DNA from 4 places in the Bacillus pacificus genome. Region 2 is predicted to be linked to each of the others. Evidence: riboswitches for the same ligand, from Rfam matches in the RefSeq annotation. Region 2 holds a riboswitch; each other region holds the start of a gene.
What was found. Region 2 has a riboswitch for S-adenosylmethionine ahead of LMD38_RS11135 (M20 family metallopeptidase). Riboswitches for the same ligand answer to the same signal wherever they lie in the genome.
Positions count from the first base shown of each region.

Region 1: another riboswitch for S-adenosylmethionine. It lies ahead of LMD38_RS10465 (hypothetical protein); the one in region 2 lies ahead of LMD38_RS11135 (M20 family metallopeptidase).
Region 3: another riboswitch for S-adenosylmethionine. It lies ahead of LMD38_RS25050 (peptide ABC transporter substrate-binding protein); the one in region 2 lies ahead of LMD38_RS11135 (M20 family metallopeptidase).
Region 4: another riboswitch for S-adenosylmethionine. It lies ahead of LMD38_RS24345 (methionine ABC transporter ATP-binding protein); the one in region 2 lies ahead of LMD38_RS11135 (M20 family metallopeptidase).

Region 1 is NZ_CP086328.1:2,005,030-2,010,782, forward strand. Features, by position in the region: gene LMD38_RS10450 (ABC transporter ATP-binding protein) at 1-1,132, shown strand, start outside; gene LMD38_RS10455 (ECF transporter S component) at 1,105-1,806, shown strand; gene LMD38_RS10460 (hypothetical protein) at 1,975-2,166, opposite strand; SAM riboswitch class I at 2,289-2,387, shown strand; gene LMD38_RS10465 (hypothetical protein) at 2,488-2,745, shown strand; gene LMD38_RS10470 (SWIM zinc finger family protein) at 2,998-3,387, shown strand; gene LMD38_RS10475 (NAD(P)H-dependent oxidoreductase) at 3,410-3,985, shown strand; gene LMD38_RS10480 (group-specific protein) at 3,982-4,275, shown strand; gene LMD38_RS10485 (short-chain fatty acid transporter) at 4,376-5,722, opposite strand.
Region 2 is NZ_CP086328.1:2,129,415-2,135,167, reverse strand. Features, by position in the region: gene LMD38_RS11145 (SDR family oxidoreductase) at 1-43, opposite strand, end outside; gene LMD38_RS11140 (Lrp/AsnC family transcriptional regulator) at 213-653, shown strand; gene LMD38_RS11135 (M20 family metallopeptidase) at 729-1,934, opposite strand; SAM riboswitch class I at 2,023-2,124, opposite strand; gene LMD38_RS11130 (AAA domain-containing protein) at 2,200-4,509, opposite strand; gene LMD38_RS11125 (VOC family protein) at 4,621-5,013, shown strand; gene LMD38_RS11120 (alpha/beta-type small acid-soluble spore protein) at 5,449-5,667, opposite strand.
Region 3 is NZ_CP086328.1:4,868,257-4,874,009, forward strand. Features, by position in the region: gene LMD38_RS25030 (GRP family sugar transporter) at 1-650, shown strand, start outside; gene pnuC (nicotinamide riboside transporter PnuC) at 718-1,368, opposite strand; gene proC (pyrroline-5-carboxylate reductase) at 1,556-2,359, shown strand; gene LMD38_RS25045 (aldo/keto reductase) at 2,361-3,194, shown strand; SAM riboswitch class I at 3,346-3,453, shown strand; gene LMD38_RS25050 (peptide ABC transporter substrate-binding protein) at 3,586-5,226, shown strand; gene LMD38_RS25055 (peptide ABC transporter substrate-binding protein) at 5,613-5,753, shown strand, end outside.
Region 4 is NZ_CP086328.1:4,725,991-4,731,743, reverse strand. Features, by position in the region: gene LMD38_RS24365 (TSUP family transporter) at 1-67, shown strand, start outside; gene pruA (L-glutamate gamma-semialdehyde dehydrogenase) at 221-1,768, shown strand; gene LMD38_RS24355 (hypothetical protein) at 1,940-2,089, shown strand; gene LMD38_RS24350 (cysteine hydrolase family protein) at 2,320-2,883, opposite strand; SAM riboswitch class I at 3,126-3,232, shown strand; gene LMD38_RS24345 (methionine ABC transporter ATP-binding protein) at 3,356-4,375, shown strand; gene LMD38_RS24340 (methionine ABC transporter permease) at 4,365-5,030, shown strand; gene LMD38_RS24335 (MetQ/NlpA family ABC transporter substrate-binding protein) at 5,051-5,753, shown strand, end outside.

The sequences.
Region 1 (5,753 bases), 120 kb from region 2:
AATTGCTGCGAAAGAGTTTTTAGGGTTGTTAAAGCGTATTAATGAAGAACTTGGCATTACGATCGTTTTAAGTGAACATCGTTTAGATGAGGTAATACCACTTGCTACGCGCGTTATTTGTATGAGTAACGGCCAAATCGTGTATGACGGTAGTCCGAAAACAGTTGTAGCAAATATGTGGGAAGTAGAAGGATTTCGTCCATTTATTCCACAAATCCCAAGATTGTTTTTAGAGTGGAATGCGAAAGATATACCATTTACAGTGCGAGAAGCACAAATGAAAATGAATGATTTTTCAGCGATATCATATGTAAATGAGCCAATAGTACAAAGGGAAAAGCAAGAAGTCATTTTAAGTGCAGAGCATATTTCGTTTCAATATGAAAAGAATAGTCCGCTCATTTTACGAGATTTAACAGTATCGATTGAAAAAGGAAAATGGGTAGCTCTCGTTGGAAAAAATGGCACAGGGAAGTCTACACTGCTAACGATTTTAGCGGGATTACAAAAAGCGAGAAGAGGGAAAGTAAAGTGGAATGGGAAAGTGATACATAAAATTGATTCGAAAGAACGATTTAAAAGTATCGGGTATGTATCGCAGCATCCATATTATCATTTTACATTTGATACAGTGTGGGACGAGGTGTATGAACGAGCGCGTGAATTATACGGAGAACAAGGAAAAGAAATAGCAGAACAGCAGCTTAAAAAGTTTTGGCTATATGCACTTAAAGAACGCCATCCGCATGATTGTAGCGGGGGAGAGCAACAATTACTTGCATTATGTACGACGTTATTGTCAAAGCCGACTTTATTATTACTGGATGAACCGACAAAAGGACTAGATCCGTGGAAGAAAGAAAGGGTAGGAGAGTTATTTAGGAAACTGCAAAAAGAAGGGACAACAATTGTAATGGCAACGCATGATATTGAGTTTGCAGCGAAATACGTGGATCAATGTATGATGTTATTTGATGGAGCAGTCATTATGAATGATGCACCGAAAGAATTTTTTAGTGGCAACTTCTTTTATACAACCTCTATCAATCGATTTATTCGAAAAGAATTGCCATATGCATTAACGTGGGAGGATGTGTACGAAGCGTGTCCAAACGATATGTTGCATTCATAATATGTATTTTTGCAGTGATGATAGGTACATTACTTTTTACTACACTTATCATGGACGGTTATTACATGTTAAGTAGTTTGTTTTTATTAGTTGTTATTATGTTACCTTTCTATATCCGTTTTGAAAAGAAGGCGTTTGTTTCACGTGAAATTGTTCTCGTTGCTGTGTTAGCAGCAATTGCAGCAGTGAGTCGTGTACCATTTTCTCTTTTACCAAGTGTACAGCCGACTTCTTTTGTCATTATTGTTTCTGCAATTGTGTTTGGAAGTGAAACTGGTTTTATGATTGGTGCAACAGCGGCTATCGTATCTAACATTTTTTTAGGACAAGGTCCGTGGACGCCGTGGCAAATGTTTTCATGGGGTATGATTGGCTTTATAGCTGGATTATTGCGGAATACGTTTTTAATGAAAAAGCTATGGGGAAGACTTCTATACGGATTGTTTGTTGGATTTTTATTTGGCTGGATTATGAATTTCTGGGGGCTTCTCGGTTTTATACGAGAGGCGACATGGGAAACAGTCATTTCGTATTATATCGCAAGTTTTTATTTCGATTTGAGCCATGCGATTTCAAATGTTGTGTTCTTACTACTATTTAGTACGTCTTGGATTACGATTCTTACAAGATTTAAAAAGAAATATGGCATATTGGATAAGCATAACATGGTATAGAAAAGCATACTCATATAAGGTAGGGTCGCGACTTACATATTCGTTTGCCTCTTTCATGCTTCTTACATATTGTAAGGAGCATTTTTCTGTATATTTTTTAATTATAACGGCAATAATTATGAAGTATGCCATTTGAAAAAACTTCCCACCTTATGATGGGAAGTTTTTTCACTCTTGTTCTAAAATGTGAACGGTGTAATCGCAGCGTTGAATAGCTTGTTCGATCGCATAAAGAGATTGCTCAATACGAGCGCGATTAAAATCTTTTTCAACAGTCTGTAGTGCTTCTTCTAAACAATGTTTTGCTTCTTGTAACGATTGAAAAGAATCTTGTACATATCCACGAGCATTTTGATGCATTTCATAATCCTCCTTGCATACTCATATATGTATAGTATGAACAGTAAAGAAGAAAATATAATTCGTTATATTTGTTTGACAATTAAAATGAAATTACGTATAGTAAGAATTAAGTGAATATTTTCTTATCCAGAGAGGTGGAGGGACTGGCCCGATGAAACCCAGCAACCGCGATGCAGGTGCTAATTCCAGCAGAACAAATTTGTTCTGGGAGATAAGATGAAGATATATACGTAACTTCTTCTTATCGGAGAGGTTTTTTTATTGCAAAAAAACCGATTACGAAAATTTATATTAAGAAGAAAGGGGTTGCGCATTGCTGTGACACTCGAAAAATACGTAAAACTGCGTAGTACAGTTTATGAATATATGATAGAGCAAGATAAGCCAATATCATTGTTAGATATTCAAGAACATATCGTTTCGCATCATGAAGGAAAATTCACGAAAAAGATGTTACATCAATTTTATTTATCAAGATTATTAGATGAACTGAAACTGGATGGGAAAATTACATTAGCTGATGAATATCTCTATGCTGAAAAAGGGGTATTTTATAAGGCGAGAAAAGGGAGCTAAGCTCTCTTTTTTTGAAGTATGTAGAGTAAAAGACTGCTTAAGCAGCCTGATACAGGGAATGGTGTTGAGTGTGTAGTGTCAAAAATTGAATGTGCCTGAAAGAGGCAATTCATATCGGCTGCAAATGAAAAGAGACACCTTCGCCGAATAGGTGTCAGTCGTTTTGTCATATAGACTTGCTATTTGACAGTTATTAGAATAACATGCAGTGGCTCTAGAAGTCAAAAGGGAATTAAAGGAAGAGGTGTTGTTATGTACGCTTATTTAATAAAAGAACTATATAGGTATATCCCGAAACACATTATTGATAGAGGGTATGAATATTATGAAGATGGACATGTAGAAGATGTAGAAATACATAATAATAAAGTATTTGCATTTGTGACTGGTAATGCAGGGAATTATGAAGTAGTGATTGAACTCGATGATTTTTCAGAAAGTAGTTGTGAGTGTCCATATGAAAATTATTGTAAACATATGGCGGCGGTTGTTTATGATATTCAAAGTGCTGGCGAGAGTACGGTTAAATCGGAATTGCAAGGTTTAGAAAAAGAAGAGTTACTTATAGTATTAAACCGGTTGTTACAAAGTTCAAAAAACGTGCAAATTGTAGAGAAGATGTTAAAGAAGGGGAAACTTTAACTTATGAGGGAGTTGTTTTGTAGTGAATGTACTAATTGTATACGCTCATCCTAGTCCTTCAAGCTTTAACGCGGCGATTTTAGAGCATGTGCAAAAAGGATTGCAAGAAACTAATCATTCGGTTACAGTACTTGATTTATATAAAGAACAATTTGATCCCGTCCTTGTCTTTAATGAAGAGAAGAAAAGACGTGATTTAGTAAATGAAGAGGAAACAGCCCGGTATAGAACATTAGTAGAAGAAGCAGATATGCTTCTATTCATCTATCCGATATGGTGGTGGGGGATGCCAGCTATTTTAAAAGGATTTATTGATCGCATTTTCGTAGCTGGATTTGCTTATAAATATGAAGGGGCCCTGCCGAAAGGCTTATTGAAAGGTAAGAAGGCTTGGGTAATTAATACGTTAGACTCACCGTTATGGTACGTCGCATTACTATATCGATCAGCGGATTGGATTATAATGAAGAGAGGTGTTTTACGTTTTTGCGGCATTCGCGATATAAAACGGTCAGTATTTCAATCTGTGAAAACGAGTAAACGAGAGAAGCGGGAAAAGTGGTTATTACAAATAGAAGAAAAGGCTCGTACACTATGAATGAAATGGAACGTATTATAAAGTGTTGCGGGGATGACAACGAACTTTTGCGAACGTATATTACATGTTTACTTCAACTGAAGGAATGTAGTGAAACATTTGGGCAAATTCAAATAGAGTTAAGAAATGACTACTTGATAAGAGGAATTTGTGAAAGAGAAGTTGATGAGGTAGTAATGGGAAGTAAAGAATATGAAACATATTTTCTTCCAAAAGCGTTACAGTGGAATTTTTTGAGGGAACATCCACACCTGATCGGAAAAATTTGCGAAGACTTTTTTGCATTTTAGTCATTACATCTTACGGAGATAGAGTGGGAAACGATTATAAATTGCGTGGGAAATAAGAGATTTATTATATAAAAAAGCTAGTATAAAACTAGCTTTTCGTTTAAATAAATAAGAAACATAGACTTATGATAAATCCTGCATATAGTAAGTTCACGACGCAAAATCCCATAATATCACGAGCGCCTAAACCAGCTATTGCCAATGCCGGTAATGCCCAGAAAGGTTGAATTAAATTCGTCCAAGCATCGCCCCACGCAATGGCCATTGCTGTTTTTGCAGCAGGTACACCAAGTTCAGCACCAGCTGGAATCATAATGGGTGCTTGCACAGCCCATTGACCGCCACCAGATGGAACGAAAATATTAACGATGCCAGCACTAAAAAAAGTAAAGAGTGGGAAAGTCGTTTCGTTTGAAATGCTAATAAAGAAATTTGAAATAGCTCCTCCAAGTGAAAGTCCTTCACTATTTGCTCCAATCATCATCCCCATAATTCCTGCATAAAATGGAAACTGAAGTAAAATACCAGAAGCACTTTTTGTAGAATCTGAAAAAGCGCGAATATATTGAATCGGAGTACGGTGGAAAATAAGTCCAGCAATTAATAACATAAAAATAACGATATCAAGTGTAAGGTTAAAACCTTTCGTATAAAAGTAATTGAAAATATAAATGAGACCTAACAATCCAACGCAAAGTGTAATAATGATGCTATTTTCCATTTTCTCAGCGAACGTATTTTTTTCTACTTCTTGAGCGGCAGCTTCTTCATGGAATACGCTAGGATCTACCGTTATCGTATGTTTTTCATCTGGATGCATCGCTTTATTAATGAGAGGCATCGTAACGAGAAAAATAATAACTGGCACGAGAGCGTATGGTGAGAATAACGTTTCTGTTATTGGAATCGCTTCTTTTATACTTCCTGCTGTCGTTTTCATTAACGTTTCACCGCCAGTTGCTAACGTAAGAGGGATAGAAGCAGAAAGCCCCGCATGCCAAATGAGAAATCCAGAGTAGGAAGAGGCAATGGCTAACCTATAATCTAATCCTTCAAGTTGCCTTGCTACTTCCTTTGCATATAAAACAGATACAACAATACCAAAGCCCCAGTTTATGTACGCCCCTAGTAAACTTACGATTGAAATGGCAATAATACCTTGTCCATTCGTTTTCGGTAGTTTTGCAGCTTTCGTTAACCATTTTTTAATGAGAGGAGCGTTTGCTAAAGCAGATCCTGTCACGAGTACAAGTGCCATTTGCATAGAAAAGGCGAGAAGTCCCCAAATGCCATTCCCCCAGTGATTAATCATTTCCACAGGTGTTTGATGCGTTGCAAACATACCAAAGAAGATAACGAAAACAGTTAATAAACATGATAAAATAAACGGTTCTGGTAAGAAGCGTTGCACTAAGGCGACGCAACCATTAGTAAAAGAACGAAACAAAATAGATCAACCTCCTTATGTATATGTATTA
Region 2 (5,753 bases):
TCGCCCCTGTTACTAACGCTACTTTCCCATCAAGATTCTTCATTTTTTTCCATCCTTCCTAAATTTCCGTTTGATAAAAACCTATACTTATATTTTCATGTAAACACCAATAATTATAAATACAGATTTATAGGTAATTTAGTTTGTTTACTTATGATATTATAGTTATAATTTGTAATTCACTTTAGAAAACACAACAAGGAGGCTACACAATGCAAAACGCAGTAAAACTGGATGAAATCGATCATAAAATTATGAACTTGTTATATGAAAATGCGAGAATTTCCGTTTCAGAAATAGGACGGATCATATCCATGACGCAGCCTGCTGTAAAAGAGCGTATTAATAAACTTGAAGATCAAGGAGTTATAGCGGCTTACCGAACGAAATTTGAGCCTTCTAAAATTAATAAAAACATTCAAGCATTCGTTATGTTTAAAACGAGCCAATGCTCTGATTTTATCCAATATTGTAATACCGCTTCTGAAGTAACAGATTTATATCGAATTAGCGGGGAGTTTAATTATATGATGAAGGTCATGAGCGATTCGATGGATTCTCTCGCTACATTTTTAGACTCTTTAATGCAATTTGGATTATCGTCTCCTTTAATTGTATTAAAGAGTGAGTTCGAGGAGAAATTGTCGTTCTGATAAAGGAATAAGCGAATTGGCATCAAATTTTCTCAAAAAAGAAAAGGGAGTGGATCATCCACTCCCTTTAACCACTTATCCCTGATTCCTCTGCGCCCCTCTAAACTCTTCCTTCACCTTCTCTAACAGCCCTTCTTCCGTAATTAATCGATACGCCGTATTTGCTAACGCTTTTGCCGATGTAATTAATGCTTTGTCTCCTAATTCTGAACGCGCTGCTTCTCTAAATTCATTCGTATGTGCAATTAAATCATCTGGGCCGATTTTAATGTACGGATGAATGGTCGGTACGACTTGGCTTACATTTCCTGCATCTGTTGAGCCGATGCCAAATCTTTCTTTCCGATTTACGTCTTCACCTTGTAATTCTAGTTCTTCGGCTACGACTTCATTAAATGTTTTTGTTACGAGTAGTTCATCGATTTCATTTTGGAATTGATGGATTTTCACTTTTGCGCCTGTTGCTAACGCTGCTCCCTGAGCAATATTTTTTACTTTTTCTGTTACTTCCGCACATCTTTTTCGCGTCGCTGCACGGATGAAGAATCTTGCTGCGGCGTAGTCAGGAATAATGTTAGGTGCTTTTCCGCCTTCTGTAATAACACCATGAATCTTCACATCTGACGGAAGTTGTTGGCGAAGTGCGTTAATACTGTTGTACAGCTGAATCACCGCATCTAATGCGTTAATTCCTTCTTCAGGTGAAGCTGCAGCATGAGCTGTTTTTCCGTAAAAATGAAAATCAAGTGGATCGACTGCTAGTGAAGGACTCGTTGTTGCTGTTTTTCCGCTCGGATGAATCATAAGCGCCGCATCAATGTTTTTAAATAAACCCGCCTTTACATAACTCGATTTTGCGCTACCGTTCGGTCCTCCTTCTTCAGCTGGTGTTCCAAACACGACAACTTCTCCCCCAATTTCTTCAAGCGTTTCTGATAATGCAATTGCTGCTGCAACACTAATTGTGCCGATTAAATTGTGACCACATGCATGGCCAAGTCCTGGTAAAGCGTCGTACTCCGCTAAAAATGCGATTGCTGGCCCTTGTTTTCCAGAGCTTTTTCGCGCGATAAATCCCGTTTCGTGTCCAGCTATATTGTGCTGCAACTGAAATCCTGCACTACCTAGTAATAAACTTAACGTTCTAGATGCGTAAAATTCTTGATTACCAATCTCCGGATTCGCATGAATATCATGACTTGTTTCTATGTACTTTTCCTTATTTCTTTCGATACTCTCTTCAATTGTTTTTCTTTGTGACGCTACTCCTGTCGCTCCCATTTTTCTTCCTCCTTTTATTTTCACGTAAAAAAGCCTCTTTCTAAAAGATAGAAAGAGGCTTCTGTATATACAGTCAAAATGAGCTTCTTTCTTATCTTTCAAGTTACCTTGCTGGAATTGGCACAGTATTCATAACGAATCCGCTGCCGAGGTTTCATAGGGCCAGTCCCTCCACCTCTCGTGATAAGAATTTTCATAAAATTATATTAAATTACATTCATTCTAAGTTCATTTCAAATAAAAGTCAAGGAATTCCTATCCGAATTTACCGGATATCTAAAAACCCTTTTAATACACCAATTGTCTCAGGTGCTTGCAGTCTTGCACATACGTATGGAAATTCCGTACTGCCTTCAAACATCATTTGAGATGTGAGGGGCGCCCCTGCCCAAAAGATTTCATCATCGATTACGATAAACGGGAATGCTTTATTTTGTCTTTGTAACTTTACATTTTTCAATGGAACTGGTCCATCACTATACACCGTTATTTGCGCATTTGTACGCATTAACGCTTGCCATACTCGTTTATCCACTTGTTTTGTACTTGGAAGTGAAATCACGATTTTTCGTTTTGCAGCTAAAATATCTTTTAATAGCTCTTTCGGCTCTTCCAGATTCATTTCCATAAACCAACGTAATCGTTTCGATATTTTTCGCTCCCACAATTGTCTTGATGTCGTGCGATCATACACATCTCCGTGGCGTTCTATATGAGCTGTTAATTGTGATAACGCTTGTTTTCTAGAAAGATTTTTACGCATATAATGGCAATCTGATAATTGAATGAACTTCCCTCTCGCTCTTGTCACTGCTACATTGACGAGGCGATGGTTTTTGTGATCAAAGAATAATACGCCAGGTCGTTCTTGCGGATAGCTATCCACTGTATCAAATATCATCATATCTCTTTCAGAACCTTGGAACTTATGAACCGTTGCCGCTAAAACAGGTATGTGACGATACTTCGTTTTTTGCAACATTTCTCTCATACACGTTGATAAAAAGCGGGATTGCGCCCTGTAAGGTGTAACAACACCGATCGATTGAACACCGTCTAACAGTCCGATTAACATCATTTGCATCGCTACTAAACCAGACATAATATTAAAACGAGACCCTGAAGCAGCGTCTTTTAACGAAAATGCTCCCATTAAGCTCGTATCAAATAAAACACTCGCCTCATTTGCGAACGGCTGCAATTGCGCAAGTTCTTTACGCTCTGAAACAGACGGATGATCGTATACTCTATTTTTATAAATGAATGAGTTTGTAAACTTAGATATATCCGCATGCATACGTCTTTGTTCCTGCAGCATAAATAGGTTCGGGTGTGCTTCTGATTTATTAACAGACTCAACAATCCCGGCATGGTAAAACATATCTTCTCCAAGCCATTTTCGAACGAGTTCATGGTTCGCCATCGCAATTGGAGGTAACTGTAAAAAGTCACCACAAACGACGATACGTTTTCCAAGTGATGCAGCTAATGCGATTTGTGGAACATATGCCATACTTACTTCATCTACAACAACTAAATCAAATGTACGCTCATAAATAAGTGAATCAATGGCACATTTCGATAAAGTTGCGCCGATTACTTTCGCATTTTCAATGTATTCTTTTTCTACCTCTTTAATTTTCGCTTTTTGCTTTCGAAGATCACTTTCAATCTCTTGTATACGCTTCTTATCAGCAGATGTCGCTTTATATGATAAAATCTTTTCACGAAGCTCTTGTCGTGTCTCTTCTAAATAGAGTCTCTCCTCACCCCAAGACCCGTTCGTCGTTTCAACTAACTTCGACGCAAGTAACGTTTCATGATTTCGTATATGTTCGTGTTGACTATAACCGTAACGAACAATTTCACCAGGCGTCCATTTCTTTTTCTTTTCAATTTGCTTTGTTACTTCACTCATTAATACGTCCACTGCTGCATTACTATGAGCTAACACAAGTACCGACTTTCCTTTTTGATAATGAGCCGAAATAATACGTGATAAATTGTAAGACTTCCCTGTTCCAGGCGGTCCCCATACGTACGTTGTCGGATTATAAAAAGCGCGATACGCCAATTCATTTTTCGGATTTTTCATCTTCTCCATATGTTTCGGACTGCTCGTCCCATCAACAATACGCTTTATACGATTACGTTTTAGCTTATCTTTACGTGCTTCTTTCAACCGCTCTTGTAGTTGCTCTAAAAGCTGCCACGGTTCACTATATAAAACAGCTTCCCGTATTTCACCTTGTATATAATCATTTAACTTCAGTTCTATTTCTAATCCATGTACAGATAATACTTCCCCTGTCGCTTCTTCACCATCGAACTCAATTCGAATTGGTGAACCTTCAGGTAAGCTTACTTCCGAAATAAGCTGAAATACGTATACTGTACTTTCATAATCTGTATATAAAAAACGACCATTCATGATAGAAATTTTACTACCACCTATCGTTTTCCAATGTTTAATTTCATATGCTAATGCATAATGCCACTCTTTCATCGTTTCCGATAATGAAGGAGTTTGAGTAGTTGTATTCATCGTATAATCTCCTTCCTTCTCCCCAAACATACTTTCTCACTATACCATATAACACGCTAAAATTTGTAAGGTTTTTATCTTGCTTATTTTCTTAATTTTCAATAATATATTGTATATAATTTTCAGAAAGAAGGAATCTACATGCCAGTTAGAAGAATCGAACACGTTGGACTTATGGTTGCAAACCTAGAAACATCTATCGTATTTTATGAAGAAGTAGTTGGCTTACAACTCATTAAACGCATGGGACACCCGAATCCAGACTTAAAACTCGCTTTTTTAGGTGTGGAAGAATCAAAAGAGACGATACTCGAATTAATTGAGGGCTATAACTCTTCCCTTCCGGCAGAAGGAAAAGTACATCACATTTGCTTTAAAGTGGATTCATTAGAGGACGAAATTGAAAGAATACAAAAACACGGCGTAACCTTCCTACTAGGAGAGGAAATTGAAACATTACCAGATGGAACACGTTACATATTCTTCGCTGGTCCTGATGGAGAATGGATTGAGTTTTTTGAGACGGAGAGATAATAGGTTGTTCTCTCTTCTCTCCTATTTCTTTTCTTAATGGGGTAGCGCCACATCGCTATCAAGCTAAGCTCATACAACATCAATCATAGTAGAGGTTGTTTCTTTTTTCTAAAGGCAACCGTGTAGGAAATGGAGACCCCCTATTTATCGATCAATATCAATGGTTAATTAAAAAGATGACTTCACTAATTATAAGTTTTTAATAAACTAGTAAAAAATAACAAAATATAATAATAATATGTTAAACAGCTCTTAATCTACTTGTAATGAATTATTTTAAATTTAGCCCTTATCGTATTACCTTATTGAATAAAACTTCTAATAAATTAATCTGAAAGGTCGTTCTTAAGTTATAAAAACTAGTTTTCAGATTTTGTGTAAACAAAAGGAAATAAGATCCATTTTATGGACCCTTTTTCCTTTTGTTATTTTAACTTAGTGTAATCTATATTGTCCTGTTAACTGCTCTTCAGCCATTCGAACTAAACGTTTTGTAATTTCTCCACCGACAGATCCATTTGCACGTGACGATGTATCAGGCCCTAGTGTGACTCCTAATTCACGGACAATTTCATACTTCATTTGCTCAATAGCACTTGCTGCAGCTGAAATAAGAATTTGATTTGTATTACTTTCGTGTCTTTGAATATTCATAATTGCACCTCCACTATATTTGTATATAACCTGTGCTTAATTATGATATTTATACGTAAGTAAAATATTTTCTTCTATCGTTTATC
Region 3 (5,753 bases), 2.5 Mb from region 2:
GGGCTTTAGGACAAGTAAACCAATTAAAAACAGTTGAAAAACTAGGTGTTTCAACTACTGTAACAATTTCTACTGGTATGCAACTTGTTGCAACTTCTATCTTTGGGGTTATCGCTTTCCGCGAGTGGACTACTACTACAACGATCATTCTGGGAACGATTGCAATCCTATTAATCGTAGTTGGTGTTGTATTCACATCATTAGATGATAAAGAAAATGCTCAGCCACCAGGACAATTGAAAAAAGGACTTCTTACTTTAATTGTTTCTACTTTTGGCTATCTTGTATATGTAATTATTATTCGTTGGTATAACATCGATGGTTGGTCTGCTATTTTACCACAAGCAGTTGGTATGTTTGTTGGTGCGGTTGTACTGACATCTAAACATAAACCTTTTAACAAATATGCAATCCGTAATGCTTTATCTGGTTTACTATGGGGAACTGGAAACTTATTCTTACTTCTTTCACTACCACGTGTCGGAGTAGCAACAAGCTTCCCATTATCTCAAACTGGAATCGTTATCTCAACATTCGGTGCGATTGTCTTCTTAGGTGAAAAGAAAACAAAACGTCAATTGATCTTTATTGCACTAGGTAGTGTTTTAATTATTGGTGGCGCTGTATTGTTAGGTATGACAAAAGCATAAACTTATATTCTATTAATAAACCCCTGAAGCGTATGTGCTTCAGGGGTTTTCCAACTCTAATTATTTTCTAGATATAATTATTTGTATGTTTTTGTCCCTTATAATTGTTCTTCCACTCTAGTAAACCAGCTATACATATAAAGAGATTAATAACAGCTAATATTAGCATAACGTATAACCCGGAGGAAATATAAATTGAAATACTAACTACATTATATAAAATCCATAAATGCCAGTTTTCTAAGATTTTTCGACTTAGCATAAATTGAGCTACTAAGCCTAATACAGCATTTAAAGCATCTAAATATGGACTTGTTGATTCTAAATAATGAACTTGATAATAACCCCAACCAATCCATGCAGCTAAAATAAAGACTATATAGAAAATCCAACCTTTCAAATCTAAACGAACTGTTGCTTTTACCTCTTCTTCACCACTGCGTGCAATCCAATAATACCAACCATATACATTAAAGATAAATTGAAAGGCTGCCAATACTGCCATTGCATATAAACCTTGTGTAATAAAAATATATAGAAATACCGCAACAGTAATCATACCGAATAAAAAGTTGGATACTTTTTCTCTTGCTAATAGCCAAACATTGATAATTCCCATGACCGATGCAAAGATTTCAATATAGCTCGATTGAATATACAATCCAACCAATACACAAATAATACTAGTAATGAGTAAAAAGAGCGGACTTCTAATCATAATCATCTCTCCCCAGATGTGTAATAAATTCCCTATCACCAGTATAAGGAATCACTCTCCCTTTCACCATTAATTTCCTACTTTTCATTATCTATTCCATCTACAATAAGCCTTTTCTTTTTACAAAATTCTCTTAAAAATGGTATCGTTTTTTATAACATATCTCCACTAGAAAGGAATAGAGGATATGCTAACTAAACATCGAATTCTATTTATTGGTGCTGGTCGTATGGCAGAAGCTATATTTTCCGGATTACTGAAAACAAGCAAAGAATACATCGAAGAAATTATCGTTTCTAACCGAAGCAACGTAGAAAAGCTAGAACAATTACAAACGCGATATAATGTGTCTACTACAACAGATTGGAAGCAGCATGTTACATCTGTTGATACGATTGTTTTAGCAATGCCGCCTTCTGCACATGAAGGTTTATTAGCGGAATTATCTCCGTTACTATCGAGTCAACTTGTCGTAACGGTAGCTGCTGGCATTGGCCCATCTTATTTAGAAGAAAGACTTCCTAAAGGAACACCTGTTGCTTGGATTATGCCAAATACAGCTGCTGAAATCGGAAAGTCTATCTCCTTATATACAATGGGACAATCGGTAACCGAGATGCATCAGGAAACCTTGCAACTGCTTTTAAGAGGTATTGGTACTTCGCAACTTTGCACTGAGGAAGAAGTTCATCAGCTTACTGCAGTTACGGGAAGTGCACCGGCCTTCCTTTATTACTTTGCTGAAAGCTTAATTGAAGCAACAAAAAGTTATGGAGTTGATGAAGCGACTGCCAAACACCTTGTCATTCAAATGATTTCTGGCTCTGCCTCTATGCTCGAACGAACGCAAGATCCAGCTAACCTCCGCGAACAAGTAACAACACCAGGTGGTTCCACAGCTGAAGGTCTCAAAGCTTTATATGAATATAATTTTTCAGGGGCAATTCAAAAAGCAGTAGAAGCAACAAACAAAAAAGCTAGGGGGAAATAATATGAGTTTAACAAGTTTAAAAGACTATACAACATTACATAACGGTGTAAAAATGCCTTGGTTCGGCTTAGGTGTTTTTAAAGTAGAAGATGGTTCAGAAGTAATTGAGTCTGTGAAAGCAGCAATTAAAAATGGCTACCGCAGTATAGATACTGCAGCAATTTATCAAAATGAAGAAGGCGTTGGCCAAGCAATTCGTGAATCAGGTGTTTCACGTGAAGAATTATTTATTACATCAAAAGTATGGAATAGCGATCAAGGATATGAAACAACACTTCAAGCATTTGAAACTACATTAGAAAAATTAGGACTAGAGTATTTAGATTTATATTTAGTACATTGGCCTGTAAAAGGGAAATATACTGAATCATGGAAAGCGTTAGAAAAACTTTATAAAGACGGCCGTGTTCGTGCAATTGGCGTGAGTAATTTCCATATTCACCACTTACAAGACGTATTTGAAATTGCTGAAATTAAGCCAATGGTCAATCAAGTGGAATACCACCCACGTTTAGCACAAGAAGAGTTACACGCTTTCTGTAAAGAACATAATATCCAGCTTGAAGCTTGGTCACCATTAATGCAAGGACAACTATTAGATAATCCAACGTTGCAAGAAATTGCGACAAAATATAATAAATCAACTGCGCAAATTATTTTACGCTGGGATCTACAAAACGAAGTTGTAACAATCCCTAAATCTATTAAAGAACATCGCATTATTGAAAATGCAAACATCTTCGACTTTGAATTAAGTGCTGATGATATGAAAGCAATTCAAGCTTTAAATGAAGACCGTCGCGTTGGTCCAGATCCAGATAACTTTAACTTCTAGTAGAAAAACCACTGCCATATGCAGTGGTTTTTCGTTAAAGAAAACTGAAAATTTAAACTATATTTCATTCAGTTGACACTTCATCATCCAAGGTGTAAGATTTTGAATTATCAAAGAAACACAAAAATTAATAAAGTTTATTCGTTTACTCATTGTATCAAGAGAGGTGGAGGGACTGGCCCTTTGAAACCTCGGCAGCAGGTTCATTTTTTGAATACTGTGCCACTTCCTGCAAGCTTTATAGCTTGAAAGATAGAATGAGGGACTTCGTTTATATACGGGTGCATAACTTGTACGTAAAAATCCCTCTTTCTCAATATGAAAAGAGGGATTTTTTATTTTTCATTTCCCTCATCATCATCCAAACTTAATTATTTAGGAGGAAAATCAAATGAAAAAAAAGTTTGTACCCGGTATTGCGTCAGTTGTAGGAGTAAGTATTTTATTAACTGGTTGCGGTAGTTATAAAAACGAAGCAAGCGGAGCAAATGCAAAAGACGAGGCACCTAGTAAACAGGTTTTAAACTTATCTTCACCTACTGAAATACGAACAATGGATACAGCTCGTGCTACAGATACTGATTCTGGTCAAGTAATGAGAAACGTATTTGAAGGTTTGTATAATCTTGGTGAAGGTAATAAACCTGTCCCTGGTGTTGCAAAATCTCATGAAGTAAGTGGCGATAAAACGAAATACACATTCCACCTGCGAGATTCAAAATGGTCAAACGGCACTCCTGTTACAGCGAAAGATTTTGTCTTCGCTTGGCAAAGAGCTGTCGATCCAGCAACAGCCTCTGAATATGCATTTCTATTCTTTGATATTAAAAATGCAACAAAAATTAACAACAAAGAACTTCCAGCCGACCAACTTGGTGTAAAAGCAGTTGATGACCATACGTTTGAGGTAGAATTAGAACGCCCTGTTCCATATTTTATTAGCTTAACAGCGTTCCCAACATTTCTACCAATTAACGAGGAATTCTTTAAAAAACAAGGTGATAAGTACGCTTTAGAAGACAATACAATCTTGTACAACGGCGCTTTTACACTAAGCGATTGGAAGCATGAACAAAGCTTTAAATTCAAGAAAAACCCTACCTATTGGGATAAAGATACTGTCAAACTAGAGGAAATCAATTTTAACGTCGTAAAAGAAAAATCAACAGAAGTAAACCTATTCGAATCAAAACAATTAGACCGTATAAAATTAACATCCGACTTCGTTGATAAATATAAAAAAGATGCGAACTTTAAAGAACGCCCGAACGTAGGCGTACAATTTTTACGTATGAACCAACAAAACAAAGTACTACAAAACGTGTCTGCACGCCAAGCAATCGATCAAACAATTGATCGAAAATCCTTTGTAAATACGTTATTAAATGATGGATCTACACCAACCTTTGGTCTCGTTCCAAAAAACTTTGCAAAAGGGCCTGATGGAAAAGACTTCCGTACTTTAAACGGAGATTTAACCAAAGTTGATACAAAATCTGCACAAGAGTTATGGAAAAAGGCGAAACAAGAGCTTGGTTCTGAAAAAATAACATTAGAATTATTAACAAGTGATGCTGACCTTGATAAGAAAACTGGTGAGTTCTTAAAAGGACAACTAGAAAAGAATTTAGATGGATTAACAGTAAATGTGAAACCACAACCACGTAAACAACAAGTTTCACTTTTATTAAAAGGTGACTATGAAATTGGTATTGACGGCTGGAGCCCTGACTTTGCTGATCCAATTACATTCCTTGAATTGTTTACAACGAATAACCCTTACAACTTGGATCATTACTCTAATAAGGAGTTCGATGAAACAATTGAAAAAGTGAAAACGACTTTAGCTGGTGATGAAAAAGCTCGCTGGGAAGCATTACTAGCATCTGAGAAAATATTATTTAAAGACTCAGTTATCGCTCCCCTTTACCAAAAAGGCGAATCTTATTTAGAACGTTCTTATGTGAAAGGAATTGTGCAAGTAGACTTTGCAGGCCAATTAAACTTCAAATGGGCACAAATTGAAAAATAAAAGGCAAGCTGAATTGAAGTTTTTCTATCTACAACAATTATTTTATTGAAAAAATGTATTAAAAGCGGATTCTCAATAAGAGAAAATCCGCTTTTTTAATATATTATTTTAAAAAATTAATACTCCACTTTTTATTATTGACATATAGTTCTTCTCAGTGTTAATATTCTAAATAATCAAAGAAACGAAATATTTCACCATCAAAATATAACGTCTCCTATGTTGAAACATATAACGATACATTATATTTCAACATGTATATACATATAGAACACCTGATTACCTACATATACATATTTATAATAGGTTTTCTCTTCTTCTATAAATACACTTCAAGACATGGACATTATGACGTTACGAACAACACATTTAGGGAGGAACGAACAATGAAGAAAAAAGTTGTACCTGTTGTTGCATCTGTTTTAGGGGCAAGTCTATTACTAACTGCTTGCGGGGGAAATAAAGATCATGCAAGCGGAGCGAAAGCAAAAGATAAAGCACCTGATAAGCCGGCAATTAACTTATCA
Region 4 (5,753 bases), 2.6 Mb from region 2:
TTTATTCTTGTTAGTAACTATTTTATTGATTAGCAAAAACGTTTTGGAATATACTCATATTTTGTAGAGTTATACATTTGTATAACTCTATTTTTTTATTATATTTTAAAAATTAATTAATTTTTAAAATATAAGTCTAGGAATATTTGAATAAATCTAAATTATCGTGTAGAATAATGTTGTAAAATGTAAACGTTTTTCTAAGGGGAGGCTAAAAATAATGGTAGTAGCATACAAACATGAGCCATTTACAGATTTTTCAGTAGAGGCTAACAAATTAGCGTTTGAAGAAGGTTTAAAGAAAGTAGAATCTTATCTTGGACAAGACTATCCATTAATTATTGGGGGAGAAAAAATCACTACAGAAGACAAAATTGTTTCTGTAAACCCTGCAAATAAAGAGGAACTTGTTGGTCGCGTTTCAAAAGCAAGCCGTGAGTTAGCTGAAAAAGCAATGCAAGTAGCGGATGAAACATTCCAAACTTGGAGAAAGTCAAAACCAGAAATGCGTGCAGACATTTTATTCCGTGCTGCAGCGATCGTTCGTCGTAGAAAACATGAATTCTCTGCTATTCTTGTAAAAGAAGCAGGTAAACCATGGAATGAGGCAGATGCTGATACAGCAGAAGCAATCGATTTTATGGAATATTATGGTCGTCAAATGTTGAAATTAAAAGACGGAATTCCAGTAGAAAGCCGTCCAATTGAATATAATCGTTTCTCTTACATTCCATTAGGAGTAGGTGTTATCATTTCTCCTTGGAACTTCCCATTCGCAATTATGGCAGGTATGACAACAGCTGCTTTAGTTTCTGGTAATACAGTATTACTAAAACCAGCTAGTACAACTCCTGTAGTAGCAGCGAAATTCATGGAAGTATTAGAAGAAGCTGGCTTACCAGCTGGCGTAGTAAACTTCGTACCAGGTAGTGGTTCTGAAGTTGGTGATTACTTAGTAGATCACCCTCGTACACGTTTCATTAGCTTCACTGGATCTCGTGATGTAGGTATCCGTATTTATGAGCGTGCAGCGAAAGTAAACCCAGGCCAAATTTGGTTAAAACGCGTTATCGCTGAAATGGGTGGTAAAGATACAATCGTTGTTGATAAAGAAGCAGATCTTGAATTAGCAGCTAAATCTATCGTTGCATCAGCATTCGGATTCTCAGGACAAAAATGTTCTGCATGTTCTCGTGCAGTAATCCACGAAGATGTATACGATCACGTATTAAATCGTGCTGTTGAATTAACGAAAGAATTAACAGTTGCTAACCCAGCTGTATTAGGTACAAACATGGGTCCTGTTAATGACCAAGCTGCATTCGATAAAGTAATGAGCTATGTTGCAATTGGTAAAGAAGAAGGTAGAATCTTAGCAGGTGGCGAAGGAGACGATTCTAAAGGCTGGTTCATCCAACCAACAATCGTTGCTGACGTTGCAGAAGATGCTCGCCTAATGAAAGAAGAAATCTTCGGACCAGTAGTAGCATTCTGTAAAGCAAAAGACTTTGACCATGCACTTGCGATTGCAAACAATACAGAATACGGTTTAACAGGAGCAGTTATCTCTAACAACCGTGACCATATTGAAAAAGCACGTGAAGACTTCCACGTAGGTAACTTATACTTCAACCGTGGATGTACTGGTGCAATCGTAGGATACCAACCATTTGGTGGCTTTAACATGTCTGGTACAGACTCTAAAGCTGGTGGCCCTGACTACTTAGCACTTCACATGCAAGCAAAAACTACTTCTGAAACTTTATAAGAAATAGTAGAAGAGATCTTCGCAGTCTGCGAAGATCTCTTTTTTCTGCTTATATGTGGATTAAGATACATATAAGCAGAAAAAATAATATAAGGTTTACTTCAGTAAAATAAGGTATATTATATTGGTTGAATAAATTCTCTTTCAAGATAAGAAAAGTAGGTGAACAAAATGGGAAAATATCAATTGGATTATAAAGGTCAGGTAGCTGTCGCAAAGTTTCATGAAAAACAGACGCCTGTCAAGTTTGATAAAAAGCAGCAAATTGAAAAATTGCGTGCGGAGTATTTGAAAAAGAAACAAAAACAAACAGATAAATAGTAGAAGAAACTAGTTAATTTGAATAAAAAACACTTACCATATATTACTATTTGGTAAGTGGAACTAGCTAAACCCTATTCATATCAAGATAAACATGTAAATAGAAACAAAACAATGAGAAAAGTTGACTTATTAGTCACATTTTTTTGTATTCATTTTAAGGATTTCCTGTATAATACAATTTGAAAGAAAATCTATGGTTTGACAAGAAACACTCTTTTCGGTTTTGCTCACTGAAGAGAGTGTTTTTTTGTAGCTAAAAACTCCTCTGTACTCATTACATTTGCATAGACACCATTTAAACTAGCTAAAATTGTGTTATGAATATAAACGGCTGGTATAGTAGCATTCTTAAAAGAAAGGTCTTTTGTAGCACAAGCATCATGTATAACAGTACATTGCAAGCCGAAATCAAAGGCAGCCCTTACGGTAGCATCAATACACATATGAGTCATCATCCCGCATATGACAACGTGTTCAATAGCTAAACGTTGTAATTGCTTTAGAAGATCAGTTTTGCGAAAACTATTTGGATAATGCTTGAGTATAACCGTTTCTTCTCTAAGTGGGCGTACACTTTCATGAATATGTACACCTTCTGTATTGGGGAGGAAAAAAGTAGCGTCCTCTTTTATTGCTACATGTTGGATATGAAAAATAGGTTCGTTTTTCTTTCTAAAGAGCTGTAGTAGCCGACGGGCATATGCGCTTGCTTCGACTGGATTACGTAATTCCATTTTGCCGTGTGGAAAATAATCATTTTGAATATCAATGAGTAAAAGAGCTGTTTTCATATATTTATCTTCCTCCGATTTCATATTCAAATAATGGTATTCAATTAGTAGAGAAGATTATCCTTTTAAAAAATATGCAAGAGGAGAATTTTACATAACTTTAAAGATTACTATTTTTTCTTGAATTTTTCATCTGAAAATTTTAATAAAGAAATAATTAATATTTTTCTAAAAAATATATTGACTCTTATTATTCTGAGTTCTATAATGAGAATTAATTAAACGACAATTAAATCGATACATTCTTATCCAGAGAGGTGGAGGGACTGGCCCTACGATACCTCAGCAACGGGTTTTTTTAATACCGTGCTAACTCCAGCAAGCCTATGAAAGGCTTGGAAGATGAGAAGATGTGAACGAGTACATATAAGTGCTCTCCTTCTTATCTTTATGGTTGATAAGAAGGAGAGCACTTTTTATTTTACCTCGAGAGCTCTGCTTCAAGTTTTCACAGCATATAGGAGGGGAAAAAATGATTTCTTTTAACAATGTAAGTAAAGTATATGAAACAGGTGGGCAATCTGTTCATGCGGTGGAGGATGTAACATTATCAGTTGAGAAAGGCGAAATTTTTGGCATTATCGGTTTTAGTGGCGCTGGAAAGAGTACGTTATTACGCCTAGTAAACATGTTAGAGAGACCAACGGCAGGAACGATTTCAATAGATGATAAAGAGATTACATCATTATCGACGAAAGAATTACGGAAGCTAAGACAAAGAATCGGGATGATTTTTCAAAGTTTTAATTTATTTAATTCAAGAACAGTATTTGGGAATATTGCTTATCCATTAAAGTTAGCGAAAGTACCAAAGAATGAGATAAAAGAAAGAGTAAATGAATTGCTGAAGTTTGTAGGGTTAGAAGATAAAGCAAACAATTACCCAGAGCAGCTATCAGGTGGACAAAAGCAGCGTGTTGGTATTGCTAGAGCGCTCGCAACATCACCAGATATTCTTATATGTGACGAAGCAACATCAGCTTTAGATCCAGAAACAACGACAGAAATTTTGAACTTATTAAAGAAAGTAAATCGAGAATACAACTTAACAATTCTTCTTATTACACATGAAATGCATGTTGTGAAAGAAATTTGTCACCGTGTAGCTGTAATGGAGAAAGGAAAAGTTATTGAAGAAGGAAAACTGTTTGATGTTTTCACACAACCAAAAACAAAGACGACTCAAAACTTTGTACGTTCTGTTATTAATGATCATTTACCGGAAAGTGTTTTAGCAAAAATTCAAAATGGTGGTCAGATTTATCGTCTAACATTTACTGGCGAGGAGACAGGACAGCCAGTACTATCATATATCGCAAAAAACTATAATGTCGATGTAAATGTACTGTACGGAAATATTATTGAACTTCAAAATGTGCTATTTGGAAATCTTCTTGTAGAATTGCAAGGTGAACAGAGGGAAATTCAAAAAGCATTACAACATCTAAGACTGCAAGTGCAGCTGAAGGAGGTAGAAGCTCATGCGAGTTGATTGGAGTATATTTTGGCCGCGCATACTAGATGCAACGGGGGATACTCTCTTAATGGTAATTGTAACCCTTATATTTGCTACAATTCTTGGTATACCTCTAGGTTTACTTATATATGTGACGAGAAAAGGAAACTTTTTAGAAAATAAATGGGTCTTTTCTATTCTTAATATTATCATTAATACAATTCGTCCAATTCCATTCATCATATTCTTAGTAGCTTTAAGCCCGCTAACAAGAAGTGTTATCGGAACGACAATTGGAACGGCGGCAGCAATTTTCCCAATGACGTTAGTTGCATCAATCGGTATTGCTAGAATGGTTGAAACAAATCTTGTTTCTGTTCCGAAAGGGGTAATCGAAGCAGCTCAAGCGATGGGTGCTTCACCAATTAGAATTGTTTTTGAAATCCTTGTACCAGAAGCGTTAGCACCATTAATTTTAGGTGTTACATTTATGACAGTTGGTTTAATTGAATTTTCTGCAGTTGCTGGGCTTGTCGGTGGTGGCGGTCTTGGTGACTTAGCAATGACATATGGTTATCAACGTTTTGATACATCAGTTATGTTCGTAACGGTCGTTTTACTTATTATTCTCGTACAGTTAGCTCAAAATTTAGGAAACTACTTTGCGAAAGTCTTTTTACGCAGATCATAAAAAGAAAGAGGGGAAAGAAAATGAAGAAAATTTTAGCATTTGCATTATCAGCGATTGTAGGGGTTTCAGCGTTAAGCGGTTGCTCAAGTGGAGACACGGGGGCAGGGGCGAAAGAAAAAGTAGTTCGTGTCGGTGTAACTGGAACGGATGGAGACGCTTGGGAAATTTTGAAGAGGAAAGCTGAAAAAGAAGGAATTAAAGTTAAACTGGTTGAGTTCTCTGATTACACGACGCCAAATAAAGCGTTAGCTGATGGAGATATTGAGCTAAACTCATTCCAGCATATTGCTTTCTTAGAGCAATTTAAAAAGGAGCATAAATTAGATATTACAGCTGTTGGTACAACGCAAATTGCACCAATGGGTTTATACTCTGAAAAACATAAGAAAGCAAATGAAATTCCAGATGGTTCTGAAATTGCGATTCCAAATGATCCAACGAACCAAGCACGTGCATTAAAACTTCTTGATGCAGCTGGGTTATTAAAGCTTAAGAAAGACTTTGGCTTATTTGGAGATCCAAGCGGCATTGCTGAAAATCCGAAGAAATTAAAAATTACACCGGTTATCGCACAGCAAACACCTCGTGTATTAAAAGATGTTGCAGCTTCAGTTATTAATAACGGTGTTGCTGGTCAAGCTGGATTAGATCCAGCGAAGGATCCAATTTTCTTAGAAGATCCAAAGAATGAAAATGCGAAGCCATATATTAATATTTTCGCAG